DNA from 3 places in the Pseudomonas sp. FG43 genome. Region 3 is predicted to be linked to each of the others. Evidence: predicted binding sites of a transcription regulator. Region 3 holds the regulator's gene; each other region holds the start of a gene.

Region 1 (3,258 bases), on a different contig from region 3:
TGCCGCTCATCGATGGCTGGCTGGAAGTGAACAGGATAGAAGCCCCCAATCTGATGCCGGCGATGGTAGGCCAGGACTTGCGTACTTTATGCAGTCTGCTCAAGGAGGGATTTGGCTGGAGTGCGTTGCCGGCTTATTTATGCCGCCCTTATATTGAACGCGGCGAGCTTCTGGAAATACCGGCTCCGGTTGGCCCGGCCAGTCGTGAGTATTACTTGCTGTGGATTCCCAGCGCCCTGCGTCAGCCGCGTGTGGCGCATGCACGACAGTCCTTGTTGTGGCGGTTGCGGGCTGACCGTCAAAGCGCTGAAGGTGAGTGAGCCGGTCGCTTTCGAGCAATTAATTGCCCGGCGACCAGCGTTTTCAAGATTTGGTGAGCTTACATCCGGAACTGCAACACCAACTGATTAAGGCCGACTGCCAGCTGCGACAGCTCTCCGCTGGCTGCCGAAGTCTGGTTTGCACCTGTAGCGTTCTGGGCTGAAAGGTCTCGAATGCTGGTCAGGTTGCGATCCACTTCACGGGCCACTTGCGCTTGTTGTTCCGTGGCTGAGGCGATGCTGGTGTTGCGCTCGTTGATCTGCACAATCGCTGCGGTGATTTCCACCAGTGCGTGGCCCGCTGCCTGGGCGACGTCGAGGCTGGTACGAGCCCGTTCGCTGCTGTGGCCCATTGCACTGACGGCCTTGCTTGCACCGCCCTGAATGGACGCGATCATTTTCTCGATCTCGGCAGTCGACTGTTGGGTGCGATGAGCCAGTGCCCGTACCTCATCGGCAACCACCGCAAAGCCACGACCTGCTTCACCGGCCCGAGCCGCTTCGATTGCTGCGTTCAAGGCCAGCAGGTTGGTCTGATCGGCGATACCCCGGATGACATCCAGAACCCCGCTGATGCTTTGCACCTCGACAGCCAGACCATCGATTTCAATGGCGGTAGCGCCGACCGATTCGTGCAGCTCGTTGATCACGCTGACAGTCTCGTCTACACGTTTACGGCCATTTTCTGCCGACTTGCTGGATTCCTGTGCGGCGGTGGAGGCCATGATGGCGTTACGCGCAACTTCTTCAACCGCTGCGCTCATCTGATTGATTGCGGTGGCGGCCTGATTGATTTCATCGTTCTGGCGTTGAACGCCGCGCAGGGAATCTTCGGTCACGGCCGTCAATTCTTCGGACGTGGAAGCCAGTTGATTGGATGAGTTACCCAACTCACTCAGCGTGCGTCGCAGGTTCTGCTGCATGATCGAGAGGGCGGCCAGCAAGCGTCCCGGCTCATCCTTGCCGTCGGCTGCAATGGGTTTGCTGAGGTCATTGACCGCAATCTGTTCGGCCACCGCCAATGCCTTGGCAATCGGTGCCGTCAGGCTGCGGGTAAATATGCCGGCCAATGCCAGCGTCGCGGCGAGCGCGACAAGAATGGCAATGATCGTGACATTGCGAGCCTGGGCATAGGTCTTGTCGGCGGCGACATCGGATTCTGCGACCTTCAAGTCTGACAGGCGGGAAATCTCAGCGATGTCCTTGGCCAACAGATCGGCTGCCAGGGTCATTTCACCTGTCGGTTGGGTCAGCGCGGTGATTATGTCCTCGCGTTTTTGCGTCATGGCCTCCAGGTACCGCGAGTGTATGGCCAGATAGTTGTTCAGATTGCGGGACATGCTGTCGTATGTCTTCTTGCCTTCATCGGTGACCAGCAAGGACTGTAATTTGCGGACATCGGCTTCAAGGCTGCTACGAGCCTGAACGACACGCTGTTGGGCTGCATTGGTCGCGGTGGCGTCCTGTGCCAGGCGCAGACCGCTGTTGCCAAGTCGAATGGTCAAAAGATCGCTTTTGATCTGATCGACTGCCTGAACCGTTGGCAATACGTTGTCTTGCAGTGTTTCCCGGGACTCTTTCAAGTCAGATGATTGCAGCAGTGAGAAGAGTCCCAGTGCTGTAACCAACAATGCAAAAAAGCCGAAGCAAAGCAACGACCGTGGGGCGATGTTGAGGTTTCTGAGAGTCATGGGAAGTGCCGTCGATAGGGAGTTGACAGTCTGAAACTATCGACCTAAAGCGGTTCAGCTTTAGAAAGTTGCCGATATTTGCTGGAATCAAGTCGCAGAATCGACAGTCTGCTGCGGTTATGATGATGCACTGCCTGTATCACTTGGTAATGGAAAGATCGGCTGGAGGGAGCGCATTGACGACTTCGAATAAAGTGAGTGGCAGCGATGAGTGATTGCTGGACGGTTCTGTCACTGCCTGATGACGCCGACGAGCGCAGCATCAAGCGGCAGTATGCGCGGCTGCTTAAAAGCAATCGTCCTGATGACGATGCCGAGGGCTTTCAGCGCCTGCGCGATGCTTATGAGCAGGCTTTGCATATTGCTCGCTATCGGGACGAAAGCGATGAGGTTGCCGAACTGCCTGATCAGGTGGCGCCAGCCAGGCATGATGCATCGCCGTCATGGCGGGTGCTGGTTGATCAAACAACAGTCGATAATCTGCCTGAGCACTATCTTCAGGCTCAGGCACTGGGTTGTACGCAAGATTTTGAGCAAGAACTGTTGCTGCGTTGCCTTGCCGATCCTGAGGGTGAGGTCAGTCTGCTCCGGGCCGCGACTAGGCAGTTGAACTGGCTCACTCCATGGCAACAAGCGCCTATGAATGGTGATCAGGCTGTCTGGTTGACCCAGGCATTGCTCGACTCCCATCAGTCGCAGTTGCAGGCTCGACTACAGGTCGAAGATACAGAGGCCTTCATTGATGAGTTGCAGGCGTTGCGTCAACAGCCCTGGCTGGCGTCGCTGGAGCGCAGTGAGCATTTGCAGCGTTGGGTCATGATCCTGCTGCACAACACAACCGGCTGGAACTCTGCCTTGTTCGAGCAGGTTTGTTCCCTGTTTGGCTGGGATGCGAAGCAAGACCTGCACCCGGAGCCAGCCTTTATCTGGCAGCGACTGATCGAACGCGGCGAGAGGGATGATTTTGTCCGACATCTGCAGCGTCTGCTCAGTAAAAAGCCGTTCAGTGCCGAGGGGCGTGCCGTGCATTTATTGCTGGGTGCTTATAGTCCTGTTGAGCGCAGGCGAATGGCCAGAGCTGAAGATGACAATGTTCGTATTATCTGCAAACGGCTTGTCGAGCAAATGACGCTGCGATATCCCGGTGTTCTCGAAGCCTTTCCCGATGCCGACCTTGAATGCTGGAAGCGGGCGCATGAGCCTTTTTCTCCTGAGGCCAGGCGCTGGCTGGGGCTTGCGGCGTTGCC
Region 2 (3,258 bases), on a different contig from region 3:
GTGCTGGAACTGGAGTTCCACGAGTGCAATACCGCACTCAACATCACCATAAGCCTGGGCTGCTCGACCTTGCTGCCCGCAGAGTCCGCCGACAGCCTGCTGCGCCGCGCCGACAACGCCCTGTATGTCGCCAAGCGCGAAGGCCGTAATCGCCTGACAATGGCAGGCTGATTGCCGATGCATGAGCGCCCCCTCGAAACGAAGGGGGCACAAGGGCAAGTGCAACAGGTTATGCACTCAAACGTGAGATTACGTCATCAAGGCCTGCTGAAAGACCGCGCAAGTCATGACTGGCACTTTGAGTACGTTTGACGTTGTCCTGATTGGTTACGGCGATAGCGGTAATTTCAGTCAGGTTACGCGAGATATCTTCTGCCACTGACGTCTGCTCCTCGGCAGCAGTGGCGATCTGGCGGTTCATGTCACGGATGTTTTCCACTGCCACAGTGATGCGCTGCAAGGTTGCACCGGCATGAGTGACCTGCTCGACACTCTCCTCACTACGGGCCTGACCGCCCTGAATGGCCAGCACCGCATCGGTAGCGCCGGTCTGCACCGAACTGATGATCTGATTGATCTCGGCCGTGGACACAGCGGTACGTTGCGCCAGGGTACGCACTTCGTCGGCCACCACCGCAAAACCACGTCCGGCATCTCCGGCACGCGCGGCTTCGATGGCCGCATTGAGCGCCAGCAGGTTGGTCTGCTCGGCGATGCCACGAATCACTTCCAGCACCTTGCCGATTCGACCGCTGTCTGTTTCCAAGCGCTGAATGACATTGGCGGTGGAGGAAATTTCATTGCGCATGCGGGTTATGGTGGCAATGGTCGACTGCATGACCTTCTCGCCATCCTGCGCGCTGTGATCGGCGTCATCCGCCGCACGCGCCGCGTCCGCAGCATGCCGGGCGACTTCCTGAGCCGTTGCCGACATTTCAGTCATGGCTGTGGCAACCTGATCGGTACGCTCAAATTGCTCATGAGTGCCTTGAGCCATCAGCGCAGCAATGGCATTCAATTCCCCGCCAGCAGCGTCCAGTTCAGTGGTGCTGCGCTTCAGGCGATTGAAGGTGTCGGCCAGAAAATCGCGCAAGGTATTGGCGGCCACAGCCAAACGACCCAGTTCGTCCTGGCGCACCACCTCGACACGCGCACCAAACTTGCCTTCGCTCAACTGAGCCACATACTCGATCAGCATGCGAATCGGCGCGACCAGGTTGCGATTGACCATCCACAGCGCCAGCAATCCGACCAGCAGAGCAGAGGCCAGCATTACCGTAGCACCAACCAATATGGTCTGGTCAGCCTCTTTGCTGATCGCAACCGACTGGGCATCACTGGATTTGTGCAGTTGATCCACCAGACTGGCCATCTGCTCGCTGGTCGGGCGATCCACGCCCTTGACCGCGGCATCGCCGACCGAAGCATCACCACCAGCAGCCACGAATGCATCACGACCCGTGCGATAGGAAGCGCCCAGGGTTCGATGCTCCTGCTGTAGCCTCTGAACCTGATTTTTCAGCGCAGCGTCCGTACCTTTCATATCAACGAGCTGGCCCAGCGTGCCCTGCACCTTGCGCTCCTGCTCTTCAAACTGAGCCCAGAACTTGTCTCGCTCCGCAGGAGTCTTGCCACGCAACAGTACGTTTTTCCACTCCTGAACCTGGACCTTGAACTGAAGGTTGGCTTCGTCGACCAGTTGTGAAGCACGGATCGGGCCTTCAAGCAGGCTGCGATAGGACTGCACGTTATCGGAAAGGAAATTGAAACAAGCCAGCGCGATGACCAGCACCAGCGCAAGGCTGCCGCCGAGCAAGCCAAGAATTTGGAGCCTCAGGGATTTGGACATGATGACGATCTCTGGAGAACACGGATCTGCGAAGGTGTGCAGATAGATGGCAGGCCACATCCCTGTACAACCGTTTTCAATCCGGTGTGTATGCCCTATGAGATCGCCATCGGCGTGCGCCGGTCTTTCTTTAAAAAGAACGACGATTGGAAGGGAGCGCTGAAAAACGTCAAAAATCAACCGCTAAAAAGCCGCCGATTTGAATTGTCGCGGCCAAGGCCCCTCCCGCAAGTGACTGCCAATCAGTCAAAAATCATAAATCACTTTGTGGGAGGCAGCTTGCTGGCGACTTCATGTACAGACGCAGAATATCTGCCGGTTTTCAAGGTCTTTTCGCCAGCAAGCTGCCTCCCACAAGTTTTGTTTGGGCCTTAACTGATCGGCATTACTCCTGCCGAGAGGTATCAGGCCTCAACCGCCACCGCACGTTCCCGCGCTGGTCTGGCCTTTTCTAGCTGCAGGCAGCTTTCAAGAAACAGGTACATGTAGTCATAGCTCTTGATGGTCGCCTGGCGCAATTCCGTCTGGAGTTGCACACTGGGGTTGTTGCCCGCCAGGGTGCAGATGATCTCCAGCGCCTCCCATGGGTGCGCATCATCATACTGAGCGTGCATTTTGAGCCATTTCATGGCGCGTTTTCGGGTTTCTGCCGGGAAACCCTCGGCATATACGTCCGTGGAGCAGACGATGGCCGCCCACTCCCCTGTAGCGCCTTCGATTGCATAGTTCGTCGCGGCCATGGCCACGGCCAGAGAGTCCGAGGAGCTGGTCTGCCAGCACCAGTGGCTCAAGGCATGCAGCTCGGGTGCCACGCGCTGGGCGTGCAGGTCGTCGAGGCTCACGCCATGGGCATCAGACCAGTTCACCCAGTAGTCGGCATGATTGAGTTCGACGCGGATATTGCGCATCAGCCAGCGACGCGCCATGTCTTCGCCAGGATGACGGCCGAAACGGGTTTTGGTCAGATTCTTGGCCATATAGACGGCGAACTGCTCGACCACCGGCCATCCGCCAATCAGGTAATGGCGCATGACCTGAGGGCTCAGGCGCCCGTCGCGCATTCTCTGATAAAGCTCGTGCTCGACCACTCGGGTCTTGGCAGCACTGCAATCCTTGATTAACTGTTGCGCCCATGCCGGATAACTGCTGGCTTCCATGAGCGGACCGGTTCTATTGAAAGTGTCGATCACTGTGCGGCTCCCTTTTTTGTTGGTTGTACCGAGTTGGCTTGATGCCCCTGCGCATCGGCCACTGAAGAGGCCGGGCGTGCAGGCTGGGTGTACAGACTTTCACACGTCAACAGCTCTGGACGAGCTATCAGATACCCCTGTGCAAAATCCACACCTATTTCCTGCAGAGCTGCCTCAATCTGCGGGGTTTCAACAAACTCGGCAATTGTTTTTTTGCCC
Region 3 (3,258 bases):
TTGTGGTTTGGCAGGTTGCATCCTGACCAAGCTTGATGAAACCGCAAGCCTCGGAGAAGTGTTGAGCCTTGCGATTGGCCATGAATTACCTGTGGCTTATTTGACGGATGGACCACGTATTCCTGATGACTTGCACCTGCCGCGTCGCCACCAGTTGGTGAGCCGCGCAGTCAGCGTGCAAATGCAGGATGAGCCGAGCGAGGAAGCGATGGCCGATATGTTTGCCGACCTCTATCACACCCCTGGCAAGAGAGTGGGGTAACTGATGGATATTACTGGAATGTCCCTGCATCAATGGTCTGCCAGGCATTGTTCGTTCGCGAACGTGCAGCCCGTAATGTGGTTTCGGTCTACGCAAGACAAGGTAAAGAAATAACATGGGCAGCATGCATCCCGTACAGGTTATCGCAGTGACCGGTGGCAAAGGTGGCGTCGGTAAGACTAACGTGTCAGTGAACCTTTCACTGGCCCTGGCCGAACTCGGCCGGCGCGTCATGCTGCTCGATGCCGACCTTGGTCTGGCCAATGTCGATGTTCTGCTGGGCCTGACGCCCAAGCGCACGCTGGCTGACGTCATCGAGGGCCGTTGCGACCTGCGCGATGTCCTGTTGCAGGGGCCGGGCGGTGTGCGCATCGTGCCTGCGGCGTCCGGCACCCAGAGCATGGTCCATCTTTCAGCAGCCCAGCATGCCGGTCTTATCCAGGCGTTCAGCGAGATTGGCGACAACCTCGATGTGCTGGTGATCGACACCGCTGCCGGTATCGGCGAGTCGGTTGTCAGCTTCGTGCGCGCAGCGCAGGAAGTATTGCTGGTGGTCTGCGATGAGCCTACCTCGATTACCGACGCCTACGCGCTTATCAAGCTGCTTAACCGCGACTACGGCATGAACCGTTTTCGTGTTCTGGCCAATATGGCCCAGAGCCCACAGGAAGGGCGCAATCTGTTCGCCAAACTGACGAAAGTGACTGATCGCTTCCTTGATGTGGCTCTGCAATATGTCGGTGCCGTTCCTTACGACGAGTGTGTTCGCAAGGCGGTTCAGAAGCAGCGCGCTGTTTACGAGGCGTTTCCACGCTCCAAATGCGCACTGGCTTTCAAGGCCATTGCCCAGAAGGTTGATACCTGGCCGTTGCCGGCCAACCCGCGTGGTCATCTGGAGTTCTTCGTCGAACGACTTGTTCACCAGACCAGTGCGGGGCCTGTTCAATGACAGCGAGCGGCTTTCAAATGTACAGCAAGGCTTCCAGGAATTCGCAGTACGAACTCATCGAGCGTTACGCGCCGTTGGTCAAGCGTATTGCCTACCACTTGCTGGCGCGTCTGCCTGCCAGTGTGCAGGTTGAAGATCTGATCCAGGCCGGCATGATCGGCTTGCTGGAAGTTTCTACCAAGTACGACTCCACCAAGGGTGCGAGTTTCGAGACTTATGCCGGGATTCGTATCCGCGGTGCCATGCTCGATGAAGTGCGCAAGGGTGACTGGGCGCCACGTTCGGTGCATCGCAATACGCGCATGGTGAGTGACGCAATTCGCGCAATTGAAGCAAAAACCGGTCGTGACGCTAAAGATCATGAGGTTGCTGCCGAACTCCAGTTAAGTCTCGATGATTATTATGGGATTTTGAATGATACCTTAGGCAGCCGTCTCTTCAGCTTCGACGACCTTTTGCAGGACGGCGACCATGAAGGGTTGCATGAGGACGGCGCAAGCGGCTCGCTCGAACCGTCGCGTGACCTGGAAGATGAGCGTTTCCAGGCAGCGCTGGCAGATGCAATCGCCAACTTGCCGGAGCGTGAGCGGCTGGTATTGGCGCTGTACTATGACGAAGAGCTGAACCTCAAGGAAATCGGTGAGGTGCTTGGGGTCAGCGAGTCGCGGGTCAGCCAGTTACACAGCCAGTGCGCAGCTCGTTTGCGAGGGCGTTTGGGGGAGTGGCGAGCGCGTTGATGGGCGATTTGTGACTTGCAAGAGTCTCAGGTTGTCGCAAGCCGGCTGTGCAGAGCGTTACGTGGTATCAGGATAGACAAGGCAGGAGCCTGTTCGGACAGAGCCTATGGCCTGCTGGTTCAGGTTTCTGTTTTGTTGTTTTGCCAAGCCCGTCGTCGTTTTCGTACAGCCGGGGGTGTGCTGTGCCAGTATTGAGTGAACAGCGTGTTCAGGTGCTGAATGCGTTAAAGACTGCTTGGAGGTCGAATTGGACAAGAACATGAAAATCCTCATCGTTGATGACTTCTCAACGATGCGGCGGATCATAAAAAATCTGTTGCGTGACCTGGGGTTCACCAACACATCCGAAGCGGACGACGGCATCACTGCCTTGCCGATGCTTCAAAGCGGTTCCTTTGACTTTCTGGTGACTGACTGGAACATGCCTGGCATGACCGGTATCGATCTGTTGCGTCAGGTGCGTCAGGATGAGCGTCTCAAAAGTCTCCCGGTACTGATGGTGACCGCTGAAGCCAAGCGTGAGCAGATCATTGAAGCTGCCCAGGCTGGTGTGAACGGTTACGTCGTGAAACCGTTCACGGCCCAAGTGCTGCAAGAGAAGATCGAAAAGATCTTTGAACGCGTCAACAGCTGATGCATGCCGCGAGGGCGCTATGGACAACAACGATTCACTGGGTGACTTCGAGTCAACCCTGAAGAAACACGCGCAGGAACTGGTTGCCAGCCTTGAAAAAGGCCGCTTCGGTGATGCCGTGCAATTGATCCATGAGCTCAACCAGGCTCGTGATCGTGGCCTGTATCAGGAAGTCGGCAAGCTGACTCGCGAACTGCATAGTGCGATCGTCAATTTTCATATTGACCCGAACATGCCGCAAGCCGAAGAAGTGTCGCAGATCACTGATGCCGCCGATCGTCTGTCGTATGTTGTACGACTGACCGAGAATGCGGCCAACCGCACGATGGACCTGGTAGAGCAGAGCACGCCGCTGATGAACGGGCTGAGCGAAGATGCCAAGTCGCTGAGCGCGGACTGGGGGCGTTTCATGCGTCGGGAAATCGGTGCTGAAGAGTTTCGTGATCTGGCCAAGCGTGTCGACGGTTTCCTGTCCCGTACCGAATCCGAAGCTCATACCGTTGCCAGCCATCTCAATGACATTCTGCTGGCCCAGGATTATCAGGATCTTACCGGTCAGGTGATCAAGCGCGTTACGCAGCTGGTCACTGAAGTCGAAAGCAATCTGCTCAAACTGGTCCTCATGGCCAGTCATGTCGACCGCTTTGCGGGCATCGAACATGACGAAAAAGCGATC

What was found. Region 3 encodes FliA, which starts transcription of late flagellar genes. Its sites were predicted from a motif close to CTAAAGTTTNNNNNNNNNNNGCCGNTAA; they were not measured.
Region 1: a site for FliA is predicted at 2,048-2,075, ahead of ACODS3_RS26120 (methyl-accepting chemotaxis protein). Genes of this name have one in related genera too.
Region 2: a site for FliA is predicted at 1,956-1,983, ahead of ACODS3_RS25245 (methyl-accepting chemotaxis protein). Genes of this name have one in related genera too.

Annotation. Positions count from the first base shown of each region.
Region 1 is NZ_JBMDJL010000033.1:28,833-32,090, forward strand. It holds gene ACODS3_RS26115 (LysR family transcriptional regulator) at 1-320, shown strand, start outside; gene ACODS3_RS26120 (methyl-accepting chemotaxis protein) at 380-2,011, opposite strand; gene ACODS3_RS26125 (molecular chaperone DnaJ) at 2,219-3,258, shown strand, end outside.
Region 2 is NZ_JBMDJL010000029.1:55,185-58,442, forward strand. It holds gene ACODS3_RS25240 (GGDEF domain-containing protein) at 1-171, shown strand, start outside; gene ACODS3_RS25245 (methyl-accepting chemotaxis protein) at 230-1,849, opposite strand; gene ACODS3_RS25250 (iron-containing redox enzyme family protein) at 2,254-3,006, opposite strand; gene ACODS3_RS25255 (EAL domain-containing protein) at 3,036-3,258, opposite strand, start outside.
Region 3 is NZ_JBMDJL010000008.1:91,320-94,577, forward strand. It holds gene flhF (flagellar biosynthesis GTPase FlhF) at 1-262, shown strand, start outside; gene fleN (flagellar synthesis regulator FleN) at 378-1,211, shown strand; gene fliA (RNA polymerase sigma factor FliA) at 1,208-1,948, shown strand; gene ACODS3_RS11785 (chemotaxis response regulator CheY) at 2,208-2,582, shown strand; gene ACODS3_RS11790 (protein phosphatase CheZ) at 2,602-3,258, shown strand, end outside.